3 regions of the Chitinibacter fontanus genome follow, and region 2 is predicted to be linked to each of the others. Evidence: predicted binding sites of a transcription regulator. Region 2 holds the regulator's gene; each other region holds the start of a gene.
The links. Region 2 encodes HrcA, which represses chaperone genes, less so after heat shock. Its sites were predicted from a motif close to ATTAGCACTCGNNNNNNNCGAGTGCTAAT; they were not measured.
Positions count from the first base shown of each region.

Region 1: rpoH (RNA polymerase sigma factor RpoH) is a predicted target of HrcA. The motif match lies at 1,891-1,919, and genes of this name have one in related genera.
Region 3: HZU75_RS04930 (co-chaperone GroES) is a predicted target of HrcA. The motif match lies at 1,348-1,376, and genes of this name have one in related genera.

Region 1 is NZ_CP058952.1:1,332,089-1,335,367, reverse strand. Features, by position in the region: gene HZU75_RS06240 (GntR family transcriptional regulator) at 1-387, shown strand, start outside; gene HZU75_RS17635 (sensor domain-containing diguanylate cyclase) at 396-1,745, shown strand; gene rpoH (RNA polymerase sigma factor RpoH) at 1,960-2,817, shown strand; gene HZU75_RS06225 (hypothetical protein) at 2,954-3,277, shown strand.
Region 2 is NZ_CP058952.1:3,200,055-3,203,333, reverse strand. Features, by position in the region: gene HZU75_RS15260 (hypothetical protein) at 1-10, opposite strand, end outside; gene HZU75_RS15255 (NAD kinase) at 39-914, opposite strand; gene hrcA (heat-inducible transcriptional repressor HrcA) at 1,131-2,138, shown strand; gene mltB (lytic murein transglycosylase B) at 2,224-3,267, shown strand.
Region 3 is NZ_CP058952.1:1,038,282-1,041,560, reverse strand. Features, by position in the region: gene groL (chaperonin GroEL) at 1-941, opposite strand, end outside; gene HZU75_RS04930 (co-chaperone GroES) at 1,003-1,287, opposite strand; tRNA gene HZU75_RS04925 (tRNA-Ser) at 1,618-1,707, opposite strand; tRNA gene HZU75_RS04920 (tRNA-Ser) at 1,769-1,858, opposite strand; gene HZU75_RS04915 (cyclic-di-GMP receptor FimW-related protein) at 1,924-3,279, opposite strand, start outside.

The DNA.
Region 1 (3,279 bases), 1.8 Mb from region 2:
GAGCCCAATATGGAAGAGCAATGGCGGCTCAAATTACAGACGGGGGCCAAAGTAAGTCGTTTACAGCGTTTACGCACCGCCAATGACCTAGTGATTGGTTATGAATCAACGAGCTTACCCTCGAGTCTGGTGCCAAACCCACATGAAATTGGAGCCTCGCTCTATCAATTTATGCACGAGCACCAATTGGTGATTGCGAAAGCGATTGAGGAAATTGATGCCTTTTCTTGTGATGAACAGATGGCGCAATTGTGTGGGTTTGATGTGGGTAAAGCCTTACTGCGCTTAACTCGAGTGAGTTTTTTACCCAGTGGCCGCGCCTTTGAATTGACCTATTCCTACTTCCGCAGCGACTACTATCGCTATGTGGTTGAGTTTAACGATTGAGGCCGGCTATGCAGACCGACAATCACCCATTGCAAGCGCAAATTCAAAGCCAAGCCTTACTTGAGGCATTGCCAGTTGCCGCATGGCAAAAAGATCTGCAAGCACGCTATGTGTGGGTTAATCCGGTTTATGCGCAGCACTTAGGGCTCACTGTTGCGAGTTTATTGGGGCGCTCGGATGAAGAGGTGTTGCCTGATTGGATGTGTGAGTCGATTCAGTTGGAGGAAATGTCGGTATTTGCTGGGCAGCAAGCTCGTTGGGCCGATTTAACTTTACCTAAAGTTGAGGGCGTCGTTAAAACATTACGTTGCTATCGCGCGGGTGCTTATAACGATGCGGGTGAGCTCAATGGTATTTTGGGGTTTGGTATTGATGTTTCCAATGAAAAACACCTCTATAAAACCTTGCAAACTCAGATTGATAGTCAATCTAGTTGGCTGCGTGCCCTGCAAGATCATGCTCTGATTTCGATGATGGATAGGCAGGGGCGGTTTACTTATGTAAGTGATCAGTTTGGCAGGCTCATAGGGCAGCCGGCTAAAGTGTTGATTGGCCAATCACGGGCGGCATATAAGTTGCAGCCCGAAGGAATGCAAATTGGTTATTACCTAACTCTTGCGGAGCAAGGTACACCGGTGAGTTTGGAATACTCCGGTCTACGTCCCGATGAAAGCCCCTATTGGGGGCGCTCCTTGTTGATAGCCTTGAAGTCGGCGGCTGATACCGAGCAAGTGTTTTTTGAGCTGGCAACGGATTTGACCACAGAAAAAATGACCGCTAATGCGCTCAATTCTGTGAATGACAATTTGATTGAGCTCATTAATAAAAACACTGAGTTGATTGCCCAGCTAGAAGTCGCTGCGCGTACAGACCCCTTGACCGGCCTACTAAACCGTCGTGCCTTGTATGAGCGCGCAAGACAAGAAGGGGATCGTGCGAAGCGCAAAAAATCGCCGCTGTCATTGATTGCGATGGATATCGACCATTTCAAAATGATCAATGATCAATATGGCCATGAAACGGGCGATCAAGCCTTGATAATGCTAGCGCGTTGGTGTGGTGAGGCCTTGCGTTCTACCGATTTGATTGCGCGTACTGGTGGTGAAGAATTTATCTTGTTACTGCCAGATACCGACTTAACCCAAGCCATTGTCATTGCCGAGCGGATTCGGCTAGCTATTCAGAATAACCGGGTCCTCATTGAGTCAAATAATACCCGTTTTGGATATACCGTTAGTCAGGGCGTTGCCATGGTTGGCGAGCAAGAGTCTGTCCAAGACGCGATGATCAGAGCTGATCGCGCTCTGTACCAAGCCAAGGCCGAAGGCCGAAATCGTGTGTGCCAGGCCACAAGCTAGGCTTTTCAGGTAGTCACTCGTCTCCGGGAATATCGCGCCAAGCTCTTTATTGGGGAGGGCTTAGCTTTTTCCTATCAATCAGATAGTAATAATTACAGTGCAGTATGACGGCGTTATGTGATTCAATCATTGAACTCTAAAGAGGCTTAGCACTCTATCAATAAGAGTGCTAATATTTAGCTCGTCACAGAATGTTTGGACAGGAGATCGAATCATGAGTACTGCACTAACGCTGCCAACCTTATCCGTTGGCGACAGCATTGAGCGTTATGTTCAGCGTGTGAACGCGTTTCCGATGCTCTCTCCGGAAGAAGAGCACGATTTAGCTATTCGTCATCAAGAACACAATGATCTGGACGCTGCCCGTCAGCTGGTGCTGTCGCATTTGCGCGTGGTGGTATCGATTGCTCGCGGGTACAGTGGGTATGGACTGCCGCAAGCTGATTTGATTCAGGAAGGCAATATTGGCTTGATGAAGGCGGTAAAACGCTTTGAGGCCAGCCGCGGTGTGCGTTTGTATTCATTTGCGGTGCATTGGATCAAAGCTGAGATTCACGAATACATCTTACGCAACTGGCGCTTGGTACGTATTGCGACCACAAAAGCGCAACGCAAATTGTTTTTTAATCTGCGTTCTATGAAGTCTAGCTTTGCCGCGCTAACCCATGTACAGGCCAAAGAAATTGCCGACGATTTGGGTGTAAAACCCGAAGAAGTGTTGGAAATGGAAACCCGCATGACTGGGCAAGACGTGTCCTTGGTGGCGGATGATGGCGACGATGAAGGTTATGCGCCGATCGACTGGTTGGCAGATAGCCACAGCGAGCCGACTGCGGTTCTGGCGCGCAATCGCCTTGATGAGTTGCAATCGGTCGGTATTGGCGCGGCTTTGGATGCATTGGATGAGCGTAGCCGCCGTATTATCGAAGCCCGTTGGTTAACTGATGATGGTGAATCATCAACGCTGCATGATTTGGCGGCTGAGTTTAACGTGTCTGCGGAACGTATTCGCCAAATTGAAACGAAAGCATTGCAAAAAATGAAGCAGGCGCTGTTGCCCGCCATGGTTTAATTTGCGGCACTCAATCGTATTCGATTGATAAAAGGGAGGCCTTGGCCTCCCTTTGTTTTTGTGTGGGAGTTCACTTCAAGAATTTTGATGATTAGCCGATAATAATCTAAGTGCTTGAATTTTATGAATTATTTACATGAAAATAACTTCGATCCATGCGAGAAACCGTATTTTCTCTGACTATCAGATTCAGAAATATGCTCATCTCGAGGCTGAGCAAGGCGATGCCGGTACCGATCAAGATCAGGCTGGTGCTGAGCATGTATCAGCCTCGTATACGCGAGCCGTTGCGCGCTGGAACGGGGTGGAACGACGTACTAATCCAGATCGGCGCCAGCAAACACGGCGTCAATATCGTGTAGTTTCGATGCTAGATACTCGTACCGAGTCAGATCGCCGACGCCAAGGTCGCCGGCAGAGTGATCGTTTGCTCGGGGCATTTATTGCCTGCAAGGTATAATA
Region 2 (3,279 bases):
AAATTTTCATCAACCAATACCTAATTATCAGAAATAAACTAAAGCAACTTTTCACCCCAACGCAGTTTGGCTCTGAGCATATCGTAATAGCTATACCCATGCGGATGCAGAATCCGCAGCGAATTGGTGTAGCGGCGGATTAGCACTTTATCCATTTCCTGCAATTCAAAATCGGATTGATTGTCGAAATACACCCGCGCGTCTTGGCCGCGGGTGAGTAGGAATTCAACTTGGGCGTTTTCGGATACCACAATCGGGCGATTCGACAGTGATTGCGGGCAAATGGGCACCAAGGTAATCGCCGGTAGCGACGGGTGCAAAATCGGGCCACCGGAGGCGAGCGCATAGGCGGTTGAGCCGGTTGGCGTTGAGACGACTAGGCCATCCGAGCGCTGACTGTAAACAAACTGGCTATCGACAAAAATCTCGAACTCAATCATCGAACCAATCGAGCCGCGGCTAAATACCACGTCGTTGAACGCCAGCGAGGTATTAATCGTTTTGCCTTCACGCAAAATGCTGGCCTCAAGCAAGATGCGCTCTTCGGGCACAAACTGACCTGCCAGAATATTAGGTACTGCTTTCTCCATCTCATGCAATGGAATATCAGTCATAAAGCCCAAACGCCCCTGATTGATACCCATTAGAGGTATGCGATAGGGAGCCAATAAACGAGCGACTGACAGCATGGTACCGTCACCACCTAGCACAATTACCAAGTCGGCCAGCTTGCCGATATGATCGCGCTCTACGCATTGATAGGCGCTGATTTCATGCTCTTGCGCAATTTTACCCTCGATCAGCACTTTTACATCGCACGATTCGAGCAAGGCCGCAAGACGGCGAAGCGGGTCGCCCAATGATGGGGTATTGAGGCGGCCAACAAGGGCAATGGTTTTGAATAGGCTGTGCATGGCGTAGAAGGCTTGAATTTATCGGGTAACAGCCACACTAATATACCAAAGAACAGGTAAAATCTCGCGAAAATCGGTCAGCACGCAGCAATTGCGGCGTTAAAAACGGCGCAATAACTTTGTTGATTTGAATAAAACCCGGTTTTTGGTTATTTTCGACCCGTGCGGTCGATTTTCCGCTCGTTTTTGCTCGACCTCGTAGACCCTAGGTAAGCCATGCATCTGAACGACCGATCTCAAATCCTGCTCAAAACTCTGGTTGAGCGCTATATCGCCGACGGCCAGCCGGTAGGCTCGAAAGCCTTGTCGCAATTTTCGGGGCTGGATGTCAGCAGCGCAACGATCCGCAATGTCATGGCCGACCTAGAACATTTAGGCCTAGTCGCCAGCCCACACACCTCGGCTGGGCGAATCCCAACAGCACAAGGCTACCGGCTGTTTGTCGACACGCTGCTGGCGGTACAGCCGCTGGAGCAAATCCAGATCAGCCCCAAGCACGCGTTGCCCAATGATAATCCGCAGCACAGTATTTTGGCTGCCTCGCAATTATTGTCACAGCTAACACAATTTGCCGGCGTGGTAATGACCCCCAAGCGTAGCGAGCTACACCTCAAACAGATTGAATTTTTGCCGCTGGGCGATAAGCGCGTGCTGCTGATTTTGGTGACCAATGATGGCGACGTGCAAAACCGCATTGTGCAAACAGAGCGCCATTTTGCGCCCAACGAGCTGATCAACGCCGCCAATTTTTTAAATGAGCATTGCGCCGGCAAAACGCTGAGTAATCTGCTGGGCTGGCTGCAAAGCGATGTGATTCGCGTCAAGCAAGACCTCACTAGCTTGATGAATGCCGCCGTGGCGGTCAGCAGCAATCTCAATAGCGAGCATATGGTGATTGCCGGTGAGCACCAATTGCTCGGCCTGCACGATTTTTCCGGTGATATGCAGCGCATGCGCCAGTTATTTGAACTTTTTGAACAAAAAACCGCCCTATTGCAGTTACTTGAGCAAGGCCACCATGCCGAAGGTGTACAGATTTACATTGGTGGTGAGTCGGGCCTAGCGCCGCTCGATGAATGCTCAGTGATTACCGCGCCCTATCAAGTCAATGGCGAAGTCGTTGGCACGCTGGGCGTGATTGGCCCGACGCGCATGGCCTACGAGCGCGTGATACCGATTGTGGACATTACCGCCAAGCTGCTGAGCTCGGCCCTATCTAATTGACTAAATAATCAGGTGCAGGGGCCAACTGACCTGCACCCCGTTCAGCGCCAACGCACCGAACCCGCCCCCAACTACTGAGCGAACCATGAATTTCAAAACTCTAGCCGCAGCCCTTCTTCTTACCCTTAGCAGCACCGCCGTCTTGGCCGACGACGAATTAATCAGCCGCCCGGAAGTACAGCAATACATCAACAAAACCGCAATGGATAACGGCTTTACGCCCGAGGAAATCGCAGGCTGGCTGCAGCAAGCCGAATTTAAGGGCAACATTATTACGATTTTGGACAAACCCTCAACCAGCCGCCCATGGCATGAGTTTGAAGCCAATTTCGTTAATAAAACCCGAATTATGAACGGCGCCAAATTCTGGCGCGAAAATTCGATCTTGATTGGCGATATCACCCGCAAATACCAAGTCGCCCCTGAGGTATTGCTCGCCATCCTTGGTGCAGAAACCAACTACGGCCGATACACCGGCTCATTCCGGATTGTCGATGCACTATCAACCATCGCATTTAATTACCCACGCCGTGCTGAATATTTCCAAGGTGAACTCACCCAACTATTTTTGCTGGCGCGCGAAGAGAAAAAAGACCCACTGAGCTTTAAAGGTAGCTACGCCGGCGCAATGGGCTGGCCGCAATTTATGCCTACTTCGTTCAGAAAATTCGCACAGGATTGGGATAAAGACGGCTTTCACGACATCTGGAGTAACCCCGGTGATGCCATGGCCTCGGTGGCCAACTATCTGAATCAGCATGGCTGGCAAGATGGCGGAGATACCTACACCGCCGTCAACTTCAATGGCGACCCCGCCCAGTTGGTGGCCGATAAATTTAACCTACACTACACCGTGGACGAGCTGATTGCCAAAGGCGTAGCGCCAATTGCTGAAATCAACACCAAGCAACCTGCAGTGCTCTACACACTAGAGACCGAGCCGGGCTTCACCCAACACTTTTTAGGCTTTAACAATTTCTACGTCATCACCCGCTACAACAAGAGCACGCTGTATGCCACGGCGGTGCTGAAATTGGCCGATGAAATCAAAAAAGCTTATGTCAATGGTGATGATCTGGTGAAAGCAACGCCAACACCCGCAACGGCAAAGAAAAAAGGCAAAAAATAATTTGCAGCCAGT
Region 3 (3,279 bases), 1.5 Mb from region 2:
AAGTCCGCTTTTTCCAGTGACAAGCCAACTTCTTCAGCAATCACAGTACCGCCAGTCAGAATCGCGATGTCTTCCAGCATTGCTTTGCGACGATCGCCAAACCCTGGAGCCTTAACAGCTACAGTTTTCAGGATGCCGCGGATGTTGTTCACCACCAAAGTAGCCAGCGCTTCGCCATCAACGTCTTCAGCGATGATCAGCAATGGGCGACCCGCTTTAGCGACTTGTTCCAGTACTGGCAGCAAGTCACGGATATTGCTGATTTTTTTGTCGAACAACAACACGAATGGGTTGTCCAGCGCCGCGATTTGCTTGTCTGGGTTGTTGATGAAGTACGGGCTCAGGTAGCCGCGGTCAAACTGCATACCTTCAACTACGTCCAGTTCATCTTCCAGACCTGAGCCGTCTTCAACGGTGATCACGCCTTCTTTACCTACCTTGTCCATTGCAGCAGCGATTTTTTCTCCGATGATTTCATCGCTATTTGCAGAGATCGAGCCAACTTGCGCGATTTCTTTGCTGGTAGTACAAGGCTTAGCGATGTTTTTCAATTCGCCAACCAAAGTCACTACAGCTTTGTCGATGCCGCGTTTCAGATCCATTGGGTTCATGCCCGCAGCAACGTATTTCATGCCTTCTTGCACGATGGCTTGTGCCAATACGGTTGCAGTTGTTGTACCGTCACCCGCGATATCAGAAGTTTTAGACGCCACTTCTTTTACCATCTGTGCGCCCATGTTTTCGAACTTGTCTTTCAATTCGACTTCTTTGGCAACCGATACGCCGTCTTTAGTGATCGTTGGTGCGCCGAAAGAGCGCTCCAGTACCACGTTACGACCTTTAGGGCCCAAGGTCACTTTCACCGCGTTGGCCAATACGTTTACACCGTTGACCATTTTTGCGCGTGCGCTATCACCAAACAGAACTTCTTTAGCAGCCATTTTCAATTCTCCAAATTCATAATCAACCGGCATTGGGCCGGGAAACAATTTTTAATGTGGATTACTCAACGATCGCGAAGATTTCTTCTTCACGTACAACGACTAATTCTTCGCCGTCGATCTTCACGCTTTGAGCGTATTTACCGAGCAGTACTTTATCGCCAACTTTAACGGTCAGTGCTTGAACTGAGCCGTTTTCCAATACTTTGCCTGCGCCGACTGCAATCACTTCACCCATGTCTGGTTTTTCTGCCGCGCTGCCTGCCAGCAAAATGCCAGATGCAGTTTTCTCTTCAGCCTCAACGCGCTTGATCACAACACGGTCATGCAATGGACGGATTTTCATGGTGTTAAAACTCCTGAGTACAAGTTCGTTAATACAGAATTTGATATGGCACAGCGGGCTTTTAGCACTCGCTGTGCTTGAGTGCTAAATAGTATGGCTGAGCTTGGGCTTTTTCAAGAGGGAAAAAGCAAAAACTTTGGGTTGGGCAGCAGAATATGGAGTGATCGACTAAGGGGTTGGTGCTAATTAAGTCGCTCGGGGGTATGGCTTGCTAGCCTTTGTATTATTTGCTGTTTGAGTAAATACGCATGTAGGTATTTGCTGAGGATGAAGCAAGAAGCCTCAAATGCAAAAAAGCGCTAAGTTGCCTTAGCGCTTTTTTTGAAATTTTGGCGGAAGCGCAGAGATTCGAACTCTGGGGGGACTCACATCCCCGACGGTTTTCAAGACCGCTGCCTTAAACCACTCAGCCACGCTTCCGTACTTTGATTGTTGAATAAAAAAGCCCCGACTTGGTCAGAGCTAATTTATTTGATGTTCTTGGCGGAAGCGCAGAGATTCGAACTCTGGGGGGACTCACATCCCCGACGGTTTTCAAGACCGCTGCCTTAAACCACTCAGCCACGCTTCCGTTCTTGAACAGGTGCGCATAATATCAAGCTTTTTTAGCCTTGTCTCGCTTTTTTGCAAAAATTTTTAAAGTTTTTCCAAAACTGCGAAATTGGCTAACGAAGCGTTGGCAGTATGCTCGATCGCTGGCGAAAGCCGGATGCGATAAGTTTTGCCCTGTGCAGCAAGGCGAAACTCGCGGTTATCCGCAAAAAAGGCCTGCGGCAGTACCAAGAAACGATTTTGGTTGATCGTATTATTTTCGGGGGAGTAAATCCCAAAAAAACTGCGATTGCCTAGTAGCGGGGTGAGCTCAACTACAATGGGAGTCTGCGAAACGGTCTCTATCCCCACATTGACTTGGCCTTCACGAGTTTTGGTGATGCGGCGCACGATGCCGACCGAAACAGGGCTCATGCCGACGCCATCCATGCCGACAATTTCCCCAACCTGCAGTGCGTCTTCCCGATCTGAGTGGAAGTTGACGCCGATACCCGTTGCGCTTTCGTTATCAATAGTCCAACGATCACGTGAGTTTGCATCGGGTGGCGTGCCGCGCAAATGACTGATTACATCATCAAGCCCGCGCGTGACATTGATCGACTTTTGGGTCGCTCGGCGTTCCGATTTTCGTACTGGAGCAGGGGTGTCACGTGACCAGAGGTTGATCAGATGCTGCATCAGGTCGATATTGGCTGGTTGCCCCGAATCGACAGGTAGCCCCAATTGGGCCGCATCTTCACCTTGATTGAGTTTTTCAATGGTTTCTTTGATGTGCAGCACCAAGGTTTCGGTAAACCAGTAACGCCAGTTTTCGCCCACCATATCGCGGCGCAGTCGTTTTGGCGGGGTTGAACCAGCCACATTGATCGCAAACAGCTGGCGGTTGGGTTTGATCTGGGTTTCAAGATCCAGTCGGCTAACCCAGCGCTTGAGCCATTGCGTGACCAGTTCGATCTGTGCTGGCTGCATTTTCTCGGGGTGCGCCAGTGAGAGCATCATCAATAACATGTATTCACGGCGAACATCGGTGATTTCTGCTTCCGGGTAAGGTTGCAGCGGAGTCGCAGCAAAGCCTTCCTGTTCGGCGTACAAATACAAGCGATTGAGGTTGCGCCAGGTACGGCTATCTACTTCCATATAGCGCAGGTACGACCAGCGCGCTTGTTCGACAAAATACATCAGGCCGCGCAAGGTAAATACTTGTAAGTCTTTTTCAAGGCCGCGTGGCAGGCTTTGGCTGGCTTGTTTTACACAGAAACGGTAGGCATCGCCCATATCGTTCCAAAATGCCAGCAACGTAGGTAATACTTGTTTCGGGCTGGCGCCATCGTCCAGCGTTTTGCCTTGGTAGATATCTACCAAGTGGGTTTGCAGCGAGCGGGCTTTTTCGTCCAGATAGGGGACAGTTTTAAAGCGTTCTTTGGCGCTGGTTTTGGGGTT